3 regions of the Kurthia sp. FSL E2-0154 genome follow, and region 1 is predicted to be linked to each of the others. Evidence: riboswitches for the same ligand, from Rfam matches in the RefSeq annotation. Region 1 holds a riboswitch; each other region holds the start of a gene.

Region 1 (6,974 bases):
CCATCAATGTCGTATCGTATTGTTTATATAACGCCGTATTTAGCTCTGCTGTAAATGGTCCTTGCATCGCAATAATTTGCTTTTGCGGTAAACCAAGTGCTTCGCATTTTTCCATATTGTCAATACGCGGTAACATGCGTGCGATTAATGTAATGCCTTCTTCACCAAGTAAATGCTTCGTGAAAATTTGTAGCGTCTTACTCCCCGTCAGCAACATCACATTCCCTTTACGCTTTTTCGCTTCAAGCGCTGCTTCTTCATATGTTTCAACAACTGTAATTAAGTCGTTTTCATAATCTTCAGACATCCGTTCGTAGCGACAATACGGGACACCTGCTAACTGTGCCGCTTGTTGTGCATTTTTTGATGCTTCTTCTGCATAGGGATGACTTGCATCGACAATGATTTGATCACCGCGTGCTGTCACTTTTTCAGCCATTTCTTCTGCTGTTAAGCGCCCCACATGTGTCGCAATTCCCTCTGCTTGCAAACTCGCAGCCGCTGAATCTGTCACTACTGTTGCTAAAACATCGTGATGGTTATTCAGTCGAACAGCTAGCGCACGCGCATCACTCGTTCCTGCTAGAAAAAACATTATTGATGCACTTCCTTATGGTCGTGCGCATGGTCATGACTGTGGTCATGATCGTGATGATGGTGGTGATGCCCATGATCATGGTCGTGATGGTGATGATGGTCGACAAATTCAGATGCATTAATACGATATGTACATGTATCGCAGTTCATTTTCACATCGCCAGCTAATGCTTCTTCAATACGCTCAATCACCACTTTTTCAAGTAATGAATGGTAGCCAAAGTATTCGCATAATGTAATATCCATATCGTATTCCGTATCATAGCGCGCTTTCCAATCCGTCATACGCTCCATTAAGATACCTGTAAATAAGAAGTACGGTAGCATATATACTTTTTTCGCACCTAATTTTTCACAACGCATAATCCCCTCATCCACTGTTGGATAGGTCACACCCATAAACGCAGGCTCCACATTACGCACACCAATTTGCTCTGATAATAAGCGCGCGATTTTATAAACATCACTATTTGAATCTAAGTCACTACCGCCGCGTGCTACTAATAAGACCGTCGTATCTTCATCTTGTTCGTCTTTTACAAAACCACTCTCTGCTAAACGGTACTCTAAAATATCAATTAAACTTGGGTGAATGCCTAATGGACGACCATATGTAATCGATACATGCGGATACAATTCTTTCGCCTCATCAATCGCCATTGGAATATGAATTTTTGAATGCCCTGCTTGTAAAAGCATAATTGGAATGGTAATAATTTTTTGTGCGCCGCGCTCGACACACGCCTTCATTCCCTGTGCAATATTTGGACTTTCAAATTCTAAAAAACATGTTTCCACTAATAATTGTTCTGGTAATTGCGCTTCAATACGCTTTGCAAATTGACGTACTTCTTCATTTCCTGCTGGTAGACGACTACCATGACCGACGATTAATACTGCTGTTTTCATCTTCAACACTCCTAATCCCCACAAGGTGCAGGGGCAATTTTGATTTTTGGTGTGAGATCTTGATAAATAAAGTTTCCAATCTTCTTCACACGTTTAAAATATTTGAATAAGCGCTCATTCGGATGCGCATTTGCTTTATATTCTTGAATAATTGATTCTACAAGAGGTACTAATTGTTCTTTGTCTAGTCCTTCAACTACAGGTTGACCTGGGTGCGCCGTACGTCCGACAGGTTTTGCGCCGATAAAGACATCGAATGCACCTTTTCGGTAAACAATTCCGATATCATCCATCACTGCTTTATAACAAGCCATTCCGCAGCCATTAAAACCAATATTTAATGTTTTCGGTAGGCTCATTCCACCAAATGCCTCTTGCAAAGCATCGGCATATGGAATCGCATCGGCTTTTTCACCATCACAGAAATCACATGCCTTCATTTTCACAACATCGCCAACCGGTGCGATTATGAGACCGACTTCTCGTAAACGATCGGTAATACGTTCAGGTGATGTGGTTGGAATACGAAGAATAAATTCATGGTCTGGCGTATATTCCATCGAACCTTTTTCACCCACTACTTCGGCTAACACAAGCATTTGCTGTGGTGTAATCTTCTTATTCGCTACGCCTGGGCTGACCGCAAACTCGAAAATTGCCTCCATCTTCTGGTGAACATATTGTTTCGGTTCAACAACGGTTCCACCAAGATAGCCAAGCGCTTCCTCTGCAAGTGCTAGAGTATCTACTTCAGGCTTTTTCGGCTCCACTGTAGCAATCGCTTGCGGCGCGTATGACTTTCCTGTTTCCTGATCCATCGCCCATGGTTCTGCTTCTTTTTTCAAACGCTGATGCGGCTTTAACGGTTGTTTTTCTTCACCAAGTGTATATTTACGCTGATAACCACGCGGTGTAATCATCTTCCCGTCATACATGAATGTCGACGAATTCCCGATAACAACAGTCGTCAACATCCCAATATCGTGTTCCAACATATCTTGTAATGTCGTCATCTGAATTTGTTGTGTCTCACGATAAGCACTTTTCACTAGACCTACAGGCGTATCTGGATGACGATACATCAGTAAAATGCGCTGCGCTTCCGCAATTTGACGTGTACGGCGACCACTTTTTGGATTGTAAAACGCAATAACGAAGTCTGCCATCGCAGCTGCTTCAATTCGTTTTGCAATTAAATCCCATGGTGTTAAATGGTCACTCAAACTAATCGTACAAGCATCATGCATGACGGGTGCGCCTAGTAGTGATGCACATGAATTAATAGCTGAAATCCCTGGTACAATCTCAATCGGTACACCTGTTTTCTCCGTCCAACCTTGTTCAATTAACACTTCGTACACAAGCCCTGCCATACCATACACACCTGCATCGCCACTTGAAATTACGGCAACGGACTTACCTGCCTCTGCTTGTCTTACTGCTTCTTGCGCACGCGACACTTCTTCTGTCATCCCTGTACTAATTACGGCTGTCGCTGTAATTAAATCTTGAATCAAATCGACATAAGTTTTATAACCGATGACAACGTCACATGATTTTAATACCTCTACTGCACGATTCGTAATATGCTGAAAGTCTCCAGGACCGAAGCCAACGACATACAATTTTCCTTGTTGTGTCATTAAACTTCCTCCTTCACTTTTGAAATCCCCTTAATCGCTGGTGTATCTTCATTACGAACGAACGTGCCATTTTCAAATGTAATACGCGGTACAACCGTTTTTTGCTCGCCTGCAAGTTGCGCTACAAAACGTGTCGCTTCTTCTTCCGACGTAATGCTATACCAATCGCCTTTTGGATAGTGCACAACGACACATGCATCTTTACAACGTCCATTACAACGTGTACGTGATGTATGAATCTGCTCATCCAAGTTACGCGCTGTAATTTCCGCACGAATTTTTTGTGTAATTTCTTCTCCCTCTTTACGCATGCAGCTACTACCATTACAAATTAATACGTGTGATTGCACACCATTCAAATTCCAAGTTGTCATCTCTAACATCCCCCTCGTATGTATCCGAACGATCCGCTTTTGCGCAAACAAAAAACCTCTATTCTAGGCGAATAGAGGTTGAACATCCTAAAAATTGGCATAGCGAAATAAGCGTAGCCCAACTACTAGTTTGTCCAAATCTCTTCCCACCGAAAAGTTTGTCCGATTTTAGAAGCAGGTTTCCTGACTCAAGTGTATCCGAACGCAGTCCCTTCTCAGCAATTCGCCAATGGATCTGACTGTTTCGACACTTATACAGTAGCGGGGGCTGTAATGGCATCTCACCATTTTCCCTTTTAACCTAAAAAATAATAGGCACTCCTAAAATACAATCGTTATATGTAATTTCAAAATCTTGGTTATAATCATAACCATAATTTGTCTAACTTTCAAGACACTTTTCTGAAAATTCATTTTGATAAAATATTATTAAAGTTTATTCACCTTGAAAAAACACTGAAATCTCTGCATTTATCCAGAATTTTCACTTAAAAAATTTTTGTTAAAAAAAATACGTATTGTCAAAATTTAGCGTTTTATGATAAGCTTTTTTAGAAATATCAAATAATTTTAACGATTCGATGGTGTAAGTTTTTGATGAACTTACTTAAAAGGGAAATCGGTGTAAATCCGATGCTGTCCCGCAACTGTGAAGCGGAGTGTATGAACGATATGCCACTGTTCAATGAACGGGAAGGTGTTCATACATGATGAGGCGAAGCCAGGAGACCTGCCACCGAAGATTGATTTCACCCTACGAGGATAGGCGTATGAAAGACAGCTTTTTTTGCTATGTCTTTTTTAACCTATTCTATATTATAGAATAGGTTTTTTTGTGCACATTCTCAAAGAAAAAGGAGGACGTTTGAACGTGTTGAAGAAATTATTAAAGCTAGTTTATTTTTTACCCATTCTCTTAATCGTGCCAAATCGTGCGAATGCGATGCACATTATGGAAGGCTTTTTACCGATTGAGTGGGCGATTTTTTGGTGGGCGATCTCCCTACCATTCATCATTATGGGGATTCGTTCGATTCGAAAAACTGTAAAAGAACATCCTGAAACGAAGATGATGCTTGGATTATCTGGGGCTTTCGCTTTCGTCTTATCCGCGTTAAAAATTCCATCTGTTACAGGTAGTTGTTCACATCCAACAGGTGTCGGCTTAGGTACTGTATTATTCGGACCACTGGCGATGAGTGTTGTCGGTTCAATCGTGTTACTATTCCAAGCACTACTACTTGCACATGGCGGACTTACAACACTTGGCGCGAATGCCTTCTCAATGGCAGTTGCTGGTCCAATTATCGCATGGTATGTATTCAAAGGCGCTCAAAAAGCAGGTTGGTCATTCTCCGTTGCTGTCTTTTTAGCCGCAATGCTTGGTGATCTCGGTACATATACAATTACATCATTCCAATTAGCACTTGCCTTCCCTTCTGAAGCGGGTGGCATGCTTGCTTCATTCGCAAAATTCGCAAGTATTTTCTCATTCACACAAATTCCACTTGCGATTAGTGAAGGTTTATTAACGGTCATTGTTATGAACTTCTTACGAAAATACAATGTTGCAGAGTTGCGTATGTTAAATATTTTCACGAAGAAAAAGGAGGCAGCTGAATAATGAAAAAGAATCTATTCTTCCTTTTCATCGTCATCGCCCTTGCCATCTTCCCTTTATTTATTCAAAAGGGTGCTGAATTTGGCGGTGCGGATGGTGAAGCAGAAGCAGCCATTACTGAAATCGACAAAAGCTATGAACCATGGTTCTCGAGCATTTGGGAACCACCAAGTGGCGAAATCGAAAGTTTATTATTTGCACTACAAGCGGCAATTGGTGCAGGTTTTATCGGCTACTTCTTCGGTTTAATGCGTGGTCGTACGAAAAAAGAAAAGGTTTCGCATGATTCCAATTGATCAATATGCTTATACGAATCGTTTAAGCAACGTACATCCTTTAGAGAAGATGGTATTGGCACTGAGTTTTTTGCTATTCGCTGTCATCACAAAGGATGTACTTATTTCACTCATTACGTTTTTCGTAATGAGTACTTTTATTTTATTTGCCGCTAAAATACCATTATCACTCTATTGTAAATTACTTCTTTTGCCGGGTTTCTTTTTGCTGACAAGTATTTTTTCGATTCTTATTTCATTTACAACGGCCACACTTCCCCCTCACTATTGGAGTATGTCATTTGGAAGTGTTCAACTTTTTATCGGAAAAGCGAGTGTCGATACAGCGTTTCACCTTTTTTTCTCGGTGCTCGCAAGTATTAGTTGTCTTTATTTTATTGCGCTCACAACGCCGATTAGTGCCATCACATATGCGATGCGTCAATTAAAAATACCGATTATTTTTATTGAACTATGTGAACTCACATATCGCTTTATTTTTGTCTTTTTACAAAGTATGCAGGCCATTTATGAAGCCCAGCAATCCCGTCTTGGTTATCAAAAAAAGCGCCGCTGGTTTCAATCTGTCGGTTATTTAGTGACGGCCATGTTTAAAGATGTTTTTCGACGTTCAAAACAACTTCATGAGGCGATGGCTTCTCGTTGCTACAACGAAGATATTTCAAGCCATTATGTAACGTACCAAACCGAACGCAGAAACTGGCTTGGTATTGGCGTTAGTTTATGCCTACTCGGCGCAGTTTATCTAGGAGGTTTTTATTTATGATTACATTTGACCATGTATCGTACCAATATCCTGACGGTACAATCGCATTACACGACCTATCATTCACGTTACCGCAAGGGAAAAAAATTGCACTACTTGGCAATAATGGTGCGGGAAAATCCACACTATTTAAACATCTGAATGGCTTATTTCAACCAACGACTGGGACAATTTTTATGCATAATATGCCCTATCAATATAACCGAAAAGGACTTCAAGCATTACGTGGACAGGTCGGTATCGTCTTTCAAGATCCAGACGCACAGCTCTTCTCTGGAACGGTTGAACAAGACATCGCATTTGGCCCGACCAACCTCGGCTGGTCTTCTGACAAAATACATGCACAGGTTGAACACGTAATTACGCAACTTGAACTCGAATCATTACGAAAAAAGCCCATTCACTTTTTAAGTTTGGGACAGAAAAAACGCGTGGCGATTGCAGGTGTTCTCGCAATGGAACCCCATATTTTAATTTTAGATGAACCATCTGCAGGACTCGACCGCTACTATGCCACTCAAATTATGAAACATTTAAATGACTTTCATACGGAAGAACGGACGATTATTTTATCGACACACGACGTAGACTTCGCATATGAATGGGCTGACCTCGTACTCGTTATGCAAGACGGACAGATGACGTATATGGGGAATCCTGTCGCCCTCTTTGAAGAACAGGCGATTTTACAAGCAGCACACTTAGAACGCCCGCTACTCTTTGAAGTAGCGAAAGAACTAGGCATTCAGAACCTCGCCGATTACCCGC
Region 2 (6,974 bases), 260 kb from region 1:
GTTGTCCAGTTAAAGTTTTTCAAAATTTTATAAGCATCTGGTGATTTCTCTTTTAGCTTTTTAGAAGCGAATGTATGAATTTGTTCTTCGCCACCATATACTTTTTTCGGATCTTTTAAGAATTTTAAATCATATTTTTGGAACATCCAGTGTGGTGCCCATCCTGTAATAACGATATCTTCTTTCTTCTTGATAGCTTGACCAAGTGCTACAGTCATCGCACCTGAAGAAGATTGTTTTAGTTTCCAATCACTTAAGTTTTTATAATCTTTTAAAGCCTTTTCTGTAGCACCCATGATGCCTGCTCCTGGCTCAATACCTGTGATTTCTTTTTTCGCTTGGTCTTTTAAATCTTCAATTGAATCAACCTTCATATAATCTGGTACAACTAAACCAATTTTAGCACCTTTTAAGTTAACACCTAAATCCTCTACTTGGTCTTTATACTTATCATATTGCGCACCATGTGTATGTGGTAGCCATCCAGCTACCATTGCATCTGCTTTGTTATTTGCGACAGCTTCCCACATCACTGCATTATCAAGTGAAGTTGTTTTGACTTTAATGCCTTCTTCTTTTAAAACTTCAGCAATAACATTTGTTGAAGCTACTTCTGTATCCCATTCTACATATGCAAGTTCAACAGTTGGATCTGACTTATCTGAACTTGAAGAATTACCGCATCCAGCAAGGACTGCTGATAGACCAAGTCCTAAAGCTAGTCCTGCTGCTTTCATTGTTTTTGAAAATTTCATCTAATTCACCCTACCCTTTTTTAGTATTGAAACTTTGTGTTAAACGATCAATTAAGATTGCAAAAATAACAAGTGCTAAACCAGCTACAAAACCTGGTCCAACGTCTGCTCTTTGTACAGCTGTTAATACTTTTTGCCCTAAACCTTCTGCACCAATCATCGATGCAATAACAACCATTGATAGCGATAGCATAACCGTTTGGTTTACACCAGCCATAATTGTTGATTTTGCTAATGGTAGTTCTACGTTGAATAATTTCTGTGGTCCTGTACTACCGAAAGACTCTGATGCCTCAATTAATTCTTTTGGTACTTGTTGAATCCCTAAATTCGTAAAACGAATCGTTGGTGGGATTGAGAAAATAATCGAAGCAAATACCCCAGGTACTAAACCGATTCCGAAGAATGCAACAGCTGGAATTAAGTACACGAAACCTGGCATTGTTTGCATGAAGTCTAAAACCGGCTTCATAATACTTTCAAATACTCTACTTTTTGACATACAAATACCAACAGGAATCCCGATAATAATCGAAATTAAACTCGCAAATAGTACAAGTGTGACGGTATTCATTAAGTCATTCCATAGTCCTTGGTTATAAATGAATAGTAATCCAAGTACTGCAAAAATTGTTAAACCGAGCTTTTTCTTCGTTGCAAAAAATGCTAATACTGCAACTAATAAAATAAATACAATTGCTGGAACCATAAGTAAGAAATCTGTAACGGCAAGCATCATGCTTTCTGTATTCTCTTGAATTGCATCAAAGAAACCTTGTCCATGTTCCGTAATATAATCCATTGCATTATTCGTCCATTTTGCAAGTGGCATCATCGGAATTTGATCGAGTAAATTATTCATGTGCCGTCACCTCCGCAGATGTTTCTTTCGCGAGAGCTTCGATGACCACGCCTCGTATAAGAACGCCAACAAGCTGATTATTTTTCATGACAGCTACTGGTGTTTTTGAATCTGAAATAATTGGCAACACTTCTTCTAATAATAAATCATGTGGCACTGTTAAAATATCTTGTTGCACACAATTCATTAAATTCGTTTGACCTTCTTTTGCACAGCGCAGCGCATCGTCTGCAGTTATGTAGCCAACTAGTTGTTTTGGCGGTGTTACTGCTAATACCATACTCACTTGTTCATCCTTCATACGTTTTAATGCCATTTTGGGTCCATCATGTGCCGGATTAATCGTCACTGGCTTCACCATGATGTTTTCAGCTGTTAATACTTTAGAACGGTCGATGTCTTCAATGAAGCTACTTACATATTCATCAGCTGGATTGGTTAAAATCTCTTCACCTGTACCGATTTGAATAATTTGTCCATCTTTCATAATCGCGATCCGGTCGCCAATACGCAGCGCTTCATTCAAATCATGTGTAATAAAGATAATTGTCTTCTTCATGTTTTGTTGAAGTTCTAACAACTCGTCTTGCATCTCTTTCCGTATTAAAGGGTCGAGGGCTGAAAAGGCTTCATCCATTAAAACAATTTCGGCATCGTTTGCGAGTGCTCGTGCAAGACCTACACGTTGCTGCATACCACCGGATAATTGCTTTGGATATTGATCTTTGAAATCAATGAGTCCCGCGTTCTCAAGTGCTTTTTCAGCTTTGATTTTACGCTCTTCCTTTGGAACCCCTCGAACCTTTAATCCATATTCGGTGTTTTTTAAAATCGTTTGATGTGGGAATAACCCAAAATTCTGAAAGACCATATTAATTGAATTTCTTCGCACTTGTCGTAATTGTGTTTTATTCATTTTTGATACATCTGCATCGTTAATATAAATCTGACCGGTTGTTGGTTCAATTAAGCGATTAAGTAATCGGACAAGTGTTGACTTACCACTACCTGATAACCCCATAATCACGAAAATTTCGCCTTCTTCTACTTCAAAACTCGCATCATAAACACCCACCGTTGCGCCTGTTTCTTTTAAAATAGTTGATTTACTCTTTCCCTTCTTCACAAGCTCTTCTGCTTGCGTAACTTTTTTTCCGAAAATTTTACTTACGTTTTCTACTCTTATTTTAGCCAAGAGCTACACCTCAATTCATTGCAATATCAGTTTGTTACAAAATAAGTAACAACTTAACCCTAACAAAAAGTTGTTACTTATGTCAAATGAAAGTACTAAAAATGCCATGTTTCCCCTGGGAGAAACATGGCATTTTCCATCATTATTTTATGTTTATGAACCCTTGTTACAATAAGGTTTATGCGCCTTTTAAAAATTGACTTATCCTTTGTATAAAAAATTTTTCACAATATCGAATGAAGCTTCATTTCCGATAAAGTATAAGACATCATTTTCTTTAATCGATGCATATGGCCCTGGTGATAATAAAATCGTTTCACCACGACGAATTCCAACAATTGTAGCTGTCGTATTTTGCCAAAAGTTCAATTCTTGAATAGTCATATCTAAATATAGACATTCAGATGTTACGGTCACATTGAATGGCGCAAATGGATTAAGTGAATGGAAACGATTTGTTCGCGACACTAACTCTTGTGAGAGTTGTTCTAAGCGCTCTAATTCTTCTTTTTGTTTGGCAATGGATTGAAAGACATCATGCTGAATCTCATTGACTGATTGTACATCTTTTAATTGATGTACAAATTTCGCAGCTTCTTCATAAGACTTGATGAAGACGCCACTCCCCTTTGTAGCTTGAACGATTCCTAAATCTTGTAGTACTGCAATGGCACGGCGCGCTGTTTCAGATGAAACACCATATTTACTCGCTAATGAAGAACGTGCATATAGCTTTTGCCCTACCTCATATTCTCGATCTACAATTTTAGAGGCAAGGTCAGCCGCAATAATTTGATAACGCGCCTGCTTTATTTTTGTTTTTTTCTCCTGTTCGGTCATTTACCGAAACCTCACTCTCCATCTCAAAATATATAGTCCATATAGTAGCACTAAATACATTGCTTTTCTATATCTTTACAAATAATTTATACATTTTTAAAGTAAACGAAACACTTTATCGTATTAAAAAGAAGGAATCACGTATAAACACGCAATTCCTTCTACTCTAGAGTTTAGTTCTGTTAGGTCCCGTAACGAAACAAGCTTTGTATTATACTATTCGGAAGTTGGGGAGTTCTAAATAGTTGTATTGAATCATTGAATGGGAATCGTAACGAGAGCACAAAAAAACAGCTTCCCCACGGGAAAGCTGTCATCTACTAAAAACATAAGTAGCTAACATCAACCTATCCTCGTAGGTAAATAAAGATGCACAGTAGAATTGGCAGGTCTCCTGGCTCATGGTCACTGTGTAACAGCCCCTTCCCATCTATTTAGAGACAGTGGGTATGCTTACTACACTCACATTTACAGTTGCGGGACAGCGCTGGAATCACACCAGCTTCCCTTTTAAGCGAGGCGAATTCAAGGATTCCCTCACACCAATTCAAGCACTATTGATTTACAATTTATATATTATCTTAAAATGTCTAAATTGTCAATCAAATTTCTAAGTATTTGACAATATCTTCCTCAAACTGACTTGGCTTATCTTTCGATGCATAGCGCGCCACGACATGACCGTCTCGATCTACAAGGAACTTTGTGAAATTCCACTTAATGCTACTACCTAAAAACCCTTTTGAATGTTCTTTTAAATACGTGAATAATGGATGCTCATCTTTACCATTTACATGAACTAATTCATGCATCGGGAACGTAACACCATATTGTAAACGACACTGTTCTGCTGCTGCTTCACCTGAATCTAATTCTTGCTTGAACTGATTCGATGGAAAGCCAAGTACGACTAATCCTTTATCTTTATACTTTTGATACAATTCTTCGAGTTCTTTGAATTGCGGTGTAAAACCACATTTTGATGCTGTATTCACAATCAATAATACTTTTCCTTCGTACTCTTTCATTGAATACGTTTTTCCATCTTCTAATGTAACGTCTAAATCATAAATAGACATCGAAACACCCCTCAAAAATAATGTATTTCTACTACTTTACCTTTTTCATCATTGTCGGAAACAATTCTTTTGTATAGTTGTAAACTTGGTCAGCTGTATATTTCTTTGAACCTTCTCCCCATATAGAGATGGCTGCACCAGAAATTTTTGACGTAGTTTGCTGATGAGATGAATTCCACCTCCCCAGCGTCCAGTTCTTTTTAATATCTCTTTTCATATACTGCAGATCCGAACGAATTGAACCTTTTGATGTAAAATCTACATATAAGTAGTAATCATTATAATTATAAACTATGTGTCCTGCTTTTATTAACTGTGGCGCACTAGGACGAACTTTTTCACGGTACTTCTTTTCAGTTGCACTTTCGGGTTCACCTGTCCAACTCCAAAACGTAATTGCTATCGTTTGATCTAACTTTTTTAAATCTGCCTTCAATAAAGAATCATTCCAAATCCATGTACGCACATGCTTCTTTTGCAAATAACGATTCATTTGATTGAAGTAATGGATGTATTTCACATGATCTTCTTCATCATAGGCAATCTCGTCTCCCCCAATATGCATCGTTTTTGTTTTCGGTAAAGCTTGTAAAACTTCACGACATAATGCTTGTACGAATCTTATACTCGACTGATTCGGTGCAATTTGATTCCACTCATCACGCACCAACTTTTTCGCTGCCTTCGGATTCGCTTTTTCATACAGTTTTAAAACAGCTCCCATATGACTAGGTGTATCAATCTCGGGGATTAATTCAATCTTCTTCTTCGCCGCATACGCTTCTAAAGAGCGCATCTGCTTCATCGATAAAAAGGTTTGCTTCGTTAATGGATTGCGATAAAGTCCGTCTTTTTGCTGCCATGATTTTTTTGCTTGCTGTCCTAAAAGTCGACTCTCTAATGCATAGTTTTCATCATCGGTTAAATGAAGATGTACATAGTTCCCGCCTGATTTTTTCACATCATCTATATATTTTTTTAAAACATCAACTGTATAAGGTCGACGTGCTACGTCTAAATTAATGCCATATTTTTTATCATGCGCCTGTGCTACATTTTGTTCACTACACCCTGTTAAGCTTATAAGCATACAAAGAGATAAACCAAATAGCCACTTTTTCATAAAAATCCTCCTGATGTTTCCTTACTTCTACTATCTATTATACTTGTTTTTTTAATAAATATAAGAAGTATGGTGCACCAATAATAGCGACAACAATCCCAACTGGAATACTCGATTCTGTTAAAATCGAGCGACCAATCGCATCTGCCACTAATAAGAGAATCGGGCCAATGACAATCGCCATCGGTAAAAAACGTTGATGGCGTGGTCCAACAAGTGAACGGGCAATATGAGGGGCCATTAAACCGATAAAGCCAATTCCGCCTGTCACAGATACTGCAGCTGCTGCTAGACCAACTGCTAATAATAAGAAGTACATACGCTGTTTGTTCAATGAAGCACCTAACCCTACTGCCATCGGCTCACTTAGTCCTAAAATGTTCAAATGGTTCGAACGCATTATAATAAATGGGACGAGAATGAGTACCCATGGAAGTAGAGCCCATACAAACGGCCAATCGGCTCCCCAAACATTCCCTGCTAACCACCCTGCAATAAAGTCGACATCTGAGCGATTTGCTGAAGAAATCAGCATGACCATGATGCCCGATAAAGCGGCTGCAAATCCAACACCGACAAGAATTAATCGGAATGGTTGAATCCCGCGATTTCGTTCGTAAGAAAAACTATAGATGAGGAGAGCTGTTATAATCGCACTGATGAACCCAACAATCGGTAATGCATATGAAAAATTCGTTAGTTCTCCTTTTGCAAATAAGTAAAGTACCGTAATTCCAACACCTGCACCTGCATTAATCCCGATAATCCCAGGGTCTGCTAGGTCATTCTTTGTCAGTGTTTGAAGTACTGCACCTGCTACAGCTAGCGCAATACCTGCTAAAATTAAAATTAAAATACGTGGTAAACGAATAGAGAATAAAATAAATTCATCTGACACTTCACCGTAACCGAAAAATGTAGCAATCACACTTCGAAAACCCATTGAAGAATAACCAACAGATAACCCTAAAAAAGCACAACAAATAACTAAAAAGACACCCATTGCTAAATAAAATGTATACGTACTCTTTTTAAGCAAAGAAACGCCCTCCCCTCTTCACTAAAATTAAGAAGAATGGTAGACCAATCACAGCAACGAGTGCCACAACAGGTGTTTCAT
Region 3 (6,974 bases), 1.6 Mb from region 1:
CGCGTAGCAAAACTGAAAAAATTCTTTAATGCATAGGAGGCACGAAATGATGAAATCAAAACTCATGTATGTGGTCGTTTTCGCATTGATTTTCGTGCTAGCAGGCTGTGAAACACGTTCCGATGCAAATACACTATATAAAAAAGAACAACCGTTAGAAGTTCAATTTCTATCGAAAGAAGCGTATGAGAAAGAAGGCGAGCATACGATTCACTTTAAACTATTACAAGATGGTCAATCTGCGAAAGATCTTCAGTTTACACATATCTCGATTTGGAATGTAGATCGCTCGGTGACATTAGATATGACAGCTGCTTTAGAGGAGAAAGACGGGACATTTACATTCCCGTTCGACTTTAAAAAACCTGGACTATACTATGTACAGATTCACGCAGGAACAAAAACCGAAACCATCTCACCAACACAACGTTTATTAGTTGGGAAACTATCGAAAAAAGATATAGATGCATTACAATCGACTACACCATCTTCAAATAGCGGTGGAGGACACCATCATTAGAAAAAGTTTTTCCTTTGTGAATGGAAATATATTTGAAAAGTACGTTACTATATAAATAGGACGTACTTTTTATTTTATACAAAGGGGATGAGAAAGTATGGATGAACGTTATCCAATTGGTCGTTTTGATGTACCGGAAGAAGTGGACGGTGCGAAATTAACAGCTTGGCTATACGAAATGGAAGCACTACCACGTTTATTAAATCAAACGGTTATGCATTTAGAAGATGATCAATTACAAAAAACATATCGTGAGGGTAGTTGGACGGTGAAGCAAGTGGTGCATCATATTGCGGATAGTCATATGAATAGTTATATTCGTATGAAGCTAGCAGTGACAGAAAATAATCCGACGGTTTCAACATATGAAGAACAGTTATGGGCTGAGTTAGCAGACTATACATTACCTGTGGAAGTATCATTACAATTAATTGCTTCGCTTCATCAACGCTGGCTACACTTTTTACGCTCATTGACGAAAGAACAGTTGCAAAAAAAATTCGTCTATCCAAATGGAGAAGCGATTCAAGTAAAGCAAGCTATTGGTTTATATGCATGGCATGGCAATCACCATTTAGCGCATATTAAACAAGCCATTTCATAAATCCAAAAGGGAGTGATGAACGTGCGTGATGAAGATTTAATGCAATTACATTTAGATGTACTGTACCAACAAAATGAAGTAGGTGCATTGACGGTAATGAATGAACCACCATTTGAACCAGCACCTACAGTTCATATTGGCGTAACGAGAGATGGGAAGCAAACGCGCTTTTCCTCGCGAGTAGATGAAGTATTTAAAAAACGTTTAGAAAATACGATTCAAGATGCAGATGAAGATTTACTTGTGGATTTAATTCATCAGCTAATGAATCGCGCAGATTTACATGAATTTCGTATGGGACCAACCTATGTGTTCCCTACAATTGAAGAAATCTCACCTAAGGTTTTACACGTAACGGAGCAACATAAAGAAAGGTTAAAAGACGATTTTCTATTCACTTATATGAATTTTGATATGAAGCAACCTTGTTATGTAGTCATGGAATTAGATCGTATTGCATCAATTTGTTGTACAGCTAGACAAAGTGCAGTAGCAGCTGAAGCAAGCGTCTATACACATCCTAAATCAAGAGGAAAAGGATACGGTGCAGCAGTGGCGCAAGCGTGGGCAAGAGATGTGCAACGCCAAGGACGCGTCGCACTCTATAGTACAACATGGGATAACTTTGCTTCACAAGGCATCGCTCGCACATTAAACATGCGCCAATACGGTGTGGACGTGTCGATTGAATAAGTGAAGATGAATACTTTTCATTTTGGAAAGGAGCTATTCAAAGATGAAAATGCGAGAATATCGTCGGGGAGAAAAGCCAAATGATCGAGATCATCGTGGTGGAGAAGAACATCGTGCTCAAACATTTCGTCGTAAACGCGCACTTGGCTTTTTGGAGATGCTCTATGTGAAACAAGAAACATTAAAGGATCAACTACAGCGGGAAGAATTTGCGAACAGTCGACCAGTGATTGAGGGCGAATTGAAAGCTGTTGAAATGATTATCGAAGAGTTTAAAAATGTCTTTCAAGTGGAACGCTCTGAAATAGAGGAGGGGGAAAACGAATGATGGAACAAGTAAATAAATACGCAGATAGGTACTTTGGAAATGAAGATGAGCATTTACAACATATTTTAAAAACAATTGAAGAACATGGTATGAAAAATATCTCGGTTTCAAATGCGACAGGAAAATGGCTGACGCTTCTTGCGACATTAAAGCAATCAAAAAAAGCATTAGAAATAGGTGCTTTAGGTGGTTATAGTGGTCTCTGTATTGCGCGAGGTTTAGCAGAAGGTGGCACACTCCTATCATTAGAGTTAGAACCAGAATATGCAAAACTAGCGAAAGAAAACCTTATGCGCGCAGGATACGGCGAAGTTGTAGACTATCGTATTGGAGATGCGTTAACATCTTTGAAGCAGTTAAAAGAAGACCAAAAAACATTCGATTTCTTCCTTATTGACGCGGATAAAGAGCGTTATAAACATTATTTAGATGCGTGTGTAGACATTGCAGAAGATGGGGCAGTTATTGTTATGGATAATGTATTAGTGCTAGGTGGCGTAGCAGACGAAACGGTTAAAGATTCTTTACCTGAACATTTACAAGAACGTACACGTATTATGCGTGAATATAATGAATATGTATCACAGCACCCACATCTATTTTCAGTACTACTACCAATCGGTGATGGGTTAATTTGTTCTATCGTTAAAAAGTGATTCGAAGTAAACATATAGCGATTGTCTAAATAAATGTTTTTTTCATATAATATGAGAGCAAAATAGGCAAATTCGGAGGTACACAGATGACAAAAGAACAGTGGATGCAAAAATAATTGAACTAGCATATGAGAATACAGTGAATGGTGGAAAGCCTTTCGGTGCCATCATTGTCAAAGATGATGCCATTGTAGCAGTTGGTGTGAATGAAGTGTTAGAAACACATGACCCAACAGCACACGCTGAACTACTCGCGATTCGTCGTGCAACAGAAAAGTTACAAACAACAGATTGATTGGATTGTCAGCTATATACAAGTGGTGAACCATGCTCGATGTGTATGGGTGCGATTTACTGGGCAAACTTTAAAGATGTATATTATGCCTATTCTTCAGAAGAAGAACAAGCAGGTCTTGGAACATCACATGTCTATGCACAGCTTGCTTTACCACGTGAAGAACGTGAGGTTCAATTGCAGCACGTTGAACGTCAAGCAGAAACGAATGATGCGTTTGCATTATGGATTGAAAAACAACAATAAGTTTAAAAACAGAAAGAATCGTGCATATACGGTTCTTTTTTTTATTTTAAAAAAGCTGCATTTTGGTACAATAAGGAAAAGGGGTGGATGATGTGGAAATTCAATATGCAACGAAAGCAGATCTAGAAAAGGTTGTGCCATTATTTCAAGGATACTTACAGTTTTATGGTCGCCAATTTGAAGAACAAGAAGTGGTGACTTTTATTAAAAAGCGTTTAACAAACGATGATGCCATCATTTTATATGCAGAACATGAAGGAAAAGCAATTGGATTTACGCAACTCTATCCAAGTTTTTCATCACTTGCATTAAAACGCGCATATATTTTAAACGATTTATTCGTTGAGGAGTCTCACCGAAAGTTAGGTGCGGCGAGAGCCTTGATGGAGGAAGCATTTGTATTTTGTGAACAGATGGGTGCAGCGTACATCACGCTTGAGACACATCCAGATAATGTAGCTGCTCAAAAACTATATGAAGATATCGGTATGCAACGAGATGATGAATATTGGCATTATACGAAAGAATTTAAATAGAACGTGAAAACAGGCTGGGACATAAGGGCAAAAAACACATCCTATATGAGCATAAGAAAAACTGGAATCGCGCTGTAGCACGGTTCCAGTTTTTCGTTGCGAACGCTAAAAAAATGAAAATGACATGTTTTGTCCCAGCCTGTTTTCTTTTCTTGTATAATAAAATCAAACGGAATAATAGAAGTTGGTACAAGTGTATGGCACTTGTTTAAAAGGGAAGAACGGTGAAAGTCCGTCGCTGTCCCGCAACTGTAAGTAGGAGTGCTTTTCGATAAACCACTGTCTTATGAGATGGGAAGGTGAAAAGTGCATTGAATACGAGCCAGGAGACCTGCCAATCTTCGAGTACAACCAAAAACCTACGCGGATAGGAGGTGTTTGAGTATGCGAACACAATATGGATTACATACTCACAGTACGACGAAAAACCGATGGAGATGTTTGAATCATTCCACTGTTTTTTTGTGTTGTACTACGAACGATACGTAATTCTGCCACTATGAATAAATGATTCAATAGTAACTAAAAAAATAAATAAAGTTACTTATAAATTAGCTATATACGTTGATAAAAAAGGGAAACTAACAGTATCTTCTTTTTATCCTAAACCTTGAAATTAAGGAGTAAAACATATGAAATTAGAAATTAAATCGTATATTACAATCCCCCTGAAAAAGAAGAGTTAAATAAAAATCAAGAGTACCCAGGCTACATAGAAATGACCCATTTAGAAGGTTTAGATGTATTTAATTATGAGTTTGGACGATCTGGAGGATATCCTGGAGGTAAAGTAGTTTTTTGTGTAGATGGAAAACCCTTGCCTTTTAATACAGAAGTATTTGAATTATATAGGTTTTGGTATAATTTGGTTTTAACTTTATTACCAAAAGATAAATCTATTGAAAAACTCGATCATCTAATATTTTATGCAGACGATTATGTTATGGATAATTTTAAAATTAGAATTTTTTATCATAAAAAAACAGTTGAATTTCATTATAAAAAACAAGTATTTGCTACTTTTTCATTAGATGAGTATAAAAAAGCTGTTTTACAAGGGTTTTTAGATTTCATGTGGCATACGAATTTAGAATTTGAAACAATTACACATGATTCTTTAGGTGATGAAATTGATTATATCGATTTACGAGAAGATTTAGATTCAATAAGTGAGTTATATGGTTGTCGTTATATTTTCTTACAATTTATGAAAGAAATTTATAAACAAAAAAGTTATGACTTAGGCAAATTAATAAATCTTAATTTTGATACAAGTTATTATTATTCAAAGTTAGAATACGATTTAGAGGATTAAAATTATAATTATAAGGATACTTTATTGAATAAAGTAAGACTTAGAAAGTTGATAGAAAAAAGCCTGGTACAGAACAAAATAATATGTCTCAAATACGAATAATCAAATCAATTGAACGCGTAGAAAACGACTCCTGCGGGAATAGCGTGAGCTGAAAACCTCACAGGAACGCAGTGACGAGGAGTTTGAAGCCATGCCCGAACGCTACGTGATGTAGTGGGGCAAGATTTGCAACAGGACGTTGCGTTCTTTTCTTGCCTACCGCTATTCGTTTTTCGAAGCGGAAATTGATCTGAATGAACAAATCCCGTATGATTGAATTGCACCTCAATTATTAGACACATCTACTAATTGGAGGTGCAGTTTTTATATGGCAAAATATTCATCAGAAGAAAAAATACAAGCCGCTTTAAGGTATATAAACGGTACGGAAAGTTTATATACAATAGCGAGATCGATTGGTACAGATGATAAATCGATTCTTAATTGGGTGAGATAGTATGAGTATCATGGTGTTAATCAAGTTAGTGAAAATAGTGGATATAGCGATGGCATTTATTTAGTTGGTCCTTTTAGGTTGTATAAAAAGTTTGACACAGGGGATCAGTTTGAAAAATTTGTTAATTTTTTTGATGATCATGATTTAGAAGAAATTACGATGAAAGAAGTAAGTGATTGGGTGAAAAAAGGCTTTGATAAAGCCATGGTTACATTGCCTTTACCTATTTATTTTAGATTTACAGATGAAGAAGATGCACTTAATTTAGTGATAGGCGAATGGGAAAATCAAATGGAAATAGAGTTATGAGCTTAATGCATATTCGTTTATCTTAATTTAAATAAATGATAGAGCGACACTTTTTCATACTCAAAAAATACAAAATAGTCTAAAAATTATACAAAATTATCTATTTTTCGTTTATTCTTTCTCTTTATTCTCTGTTCATCTTGTATTGTCTGTAGTAAATTGTTAATATACTCTAATTACAATATTAAATAGACGATTTAAGTCATAAGGAGGAAAAATATGCAAGCAAAAGTACCATTTTCAACATACGCCATCATCGGTACGATGTTATTCGGTATGTTCTTCGGGGCAGGGAACTTAATTTTCCCAATCGAACTTGGACAGATGGCTGGTACGCAATTCTGGTGGGCTTTAATTGGTTTCCTAGTTACAGCAATCGGTTTGCCGTTCATGGGAATTCTAGCAATTGGTTTATCAGGAAGTAATGGTTTACGAGACTTAGGGAATCGAGTGCATCCACTATTCGGTCTTGTATTTTCAGTTGTACTATATTTAACGATTGGACCATTCTTTGCGATTCCGCGTACAGCGACTGTATCGTTCACAGTAGGGTTAGAACCATTCTTAAATCCAGATCAAGTATCATTATTTTTAGGCATTTTTAGTTTTGTATTCTTTTTAGTTGTGTATTACTTCTCACTAAATCCAGCAAAAGTAATGGATTATATCGGTAAATATTTAACACCTGCATTCTTAGTGTTCTTATTTATCTTAATTATTGTCAGTGTTGTTAATCCGATGGGGAGTTTTGAAAAACCAGTAGGTGACTATGTGAATCAAGCCTTTATGACAGGTTTTAAAGGCGGATACAATACGATGGATGCACTAGCATCACTTGCGTTTGGGATCGTCGTAATTAATGCGATTAAGAGTCGTGGTATTACCAGTACGAAAGATATTGCGATGGCGACTTGGAAATCGGGAATTTTCGCAATGGCTTTAATGATGATTATTTATGGATTTATCACATACA

What was found. A riboswitch is a leader RNA that binds a small molecule or an ion and turns the genes downstream of it on or off. The one in region 1 is predicted to bind cobalamin.
Region 2: another riboswitch for cobalamin. It lies ahead of MHB75_RS02515 (GntR family transcriptional regulator); the one in region 1 lies ahead of MHB75_RS03750 (energy-coupling factor ABC transporter permease).
Region 3: another riboswitch for cobalamin. It lies ahead of MHB75_RS11675 (hypothetical protein); the one in region 1 lies ahead of MHB75_RS03750 (energy-coupling factor ABC transporter permease).

Annotation. Positions count from the first base shown of each region.
Region 1 covers NZ_JBBOPO010000001.1:787,880-794,853, reverse strand. Annotated here, with positions in the region: gene cobK (precorrin-6A reductase) at 1-598, opposite strand, end outside; gene MHB75_RS03765 (sirohydrochlorin chelatase) at 595-1,506, opposite strand; gene cobJ (precorrin-3B C(17)-methyltransferase) at 1,518-3,149, opposite strand; gene MHB75_RS03755 ((2Fe-2S) ferredoxin domain-containing protein) at 3,149-3,523, opposite strand; cobalamin riboswitch at 3,680-3,861, opposite strand; cobalamin riboswitch at 4,089-4,275, shown strand; gene MHB75_RS03750 (energy-coupling factor ABC transporter permease) at 4,467-5,147, shown strand; gene MHB75_RS03745 (energy-coupling factor ABC transporter substrate-binding protein) at 5,147-5,440, shown strand; gene cbiQ (cobalt ECF transporter T component CbiQ) at 5,427-6,206, shown strand; gene MHB75_RS03735 (energy-coupling factor ABC transporter ATP-binding protein) at 6,203-6,974, shown strand, end outside.
Region 2 covers NZ_JBBOPO010000001.1:530,783-537,756, reverse strand. Annotated here, with positions in the region: gene MHB75_RS02530 (glycine betaine ABC transporter substrate-binding protein) at 1-755, opposite strand, end outside; gene MHB75_RS02525 (ABC transporter permease) at 766-1,617, opposite strand; gene MHB75_RS02520 (quaternary amine ABC transporter ATP-binding protein) at 1,610-2,812, opposite strand; gene MHB75_RS02515 (GntR family transcriptional regulator) at 3,014-3,652, opposite strand; cobalamin riboswitch at 4,020-4,214, opposite strand; gene MHB75_RS02510 (glutathione peroxidase) at 4,255-4,731, opposite strand; gene MHB75_RS02505 (family 20 glycosylhydrolase) at 4,763-5,854, opposite strand; gene MHB75_RS02500 (FecCD family ABC transporter permease) at 5,892-6,857, opposite strand; gene MHB75_RS02495 (FecCD family ABC transporter permease) at 6,886-6,974, opposite strand, start outside.
Region 3 covers NZ_JBBOPO010000001.1:2,352,696-2,359,669, reverse strand. Annotated here, with positions in the region: gene MHB75_RS11715 (PepSY-associated TM helix domain-containing protein) at 1-36, shown strand, start outside; gene MHB75_RS11710 (FixH family protein) at 47-520, shown strand; gene MHB75_RS11705 (YfiT family bacillithiol transferase) at 618-1,124, shown strand; gene MHB75_RS11700 (GNAT family N-acetyltransferase) at 1,146-1,817, shown strand; gene MHB75_RS11695 (hypothetical protein) at 1,861-2,145, shown strand; gene MHB75_RS11690 (O-methyltransferase) at 2,142-2,801, shown strand; partial or broken gene MHB75_RS11685 (nucleoside deaminase) at 2,902-3,342, shown strand; gene MHB75_RS11680 (GNAT family N-acetyltransferase) at 3,435-3,878, shown strand; cobalamin riboswitch at 4,047-4,231, shown strand; gene MHB75_RS11675 (hypothetical protein) at 4,597-5,193, shown strand; gene MHB75_RS11670 (hypothetical protein) at 5,771-6,001, shown strand; gene brnQ (branched-chain amino acid transport system II carrier protein) at 6,221-6,974, shown strand, end outside.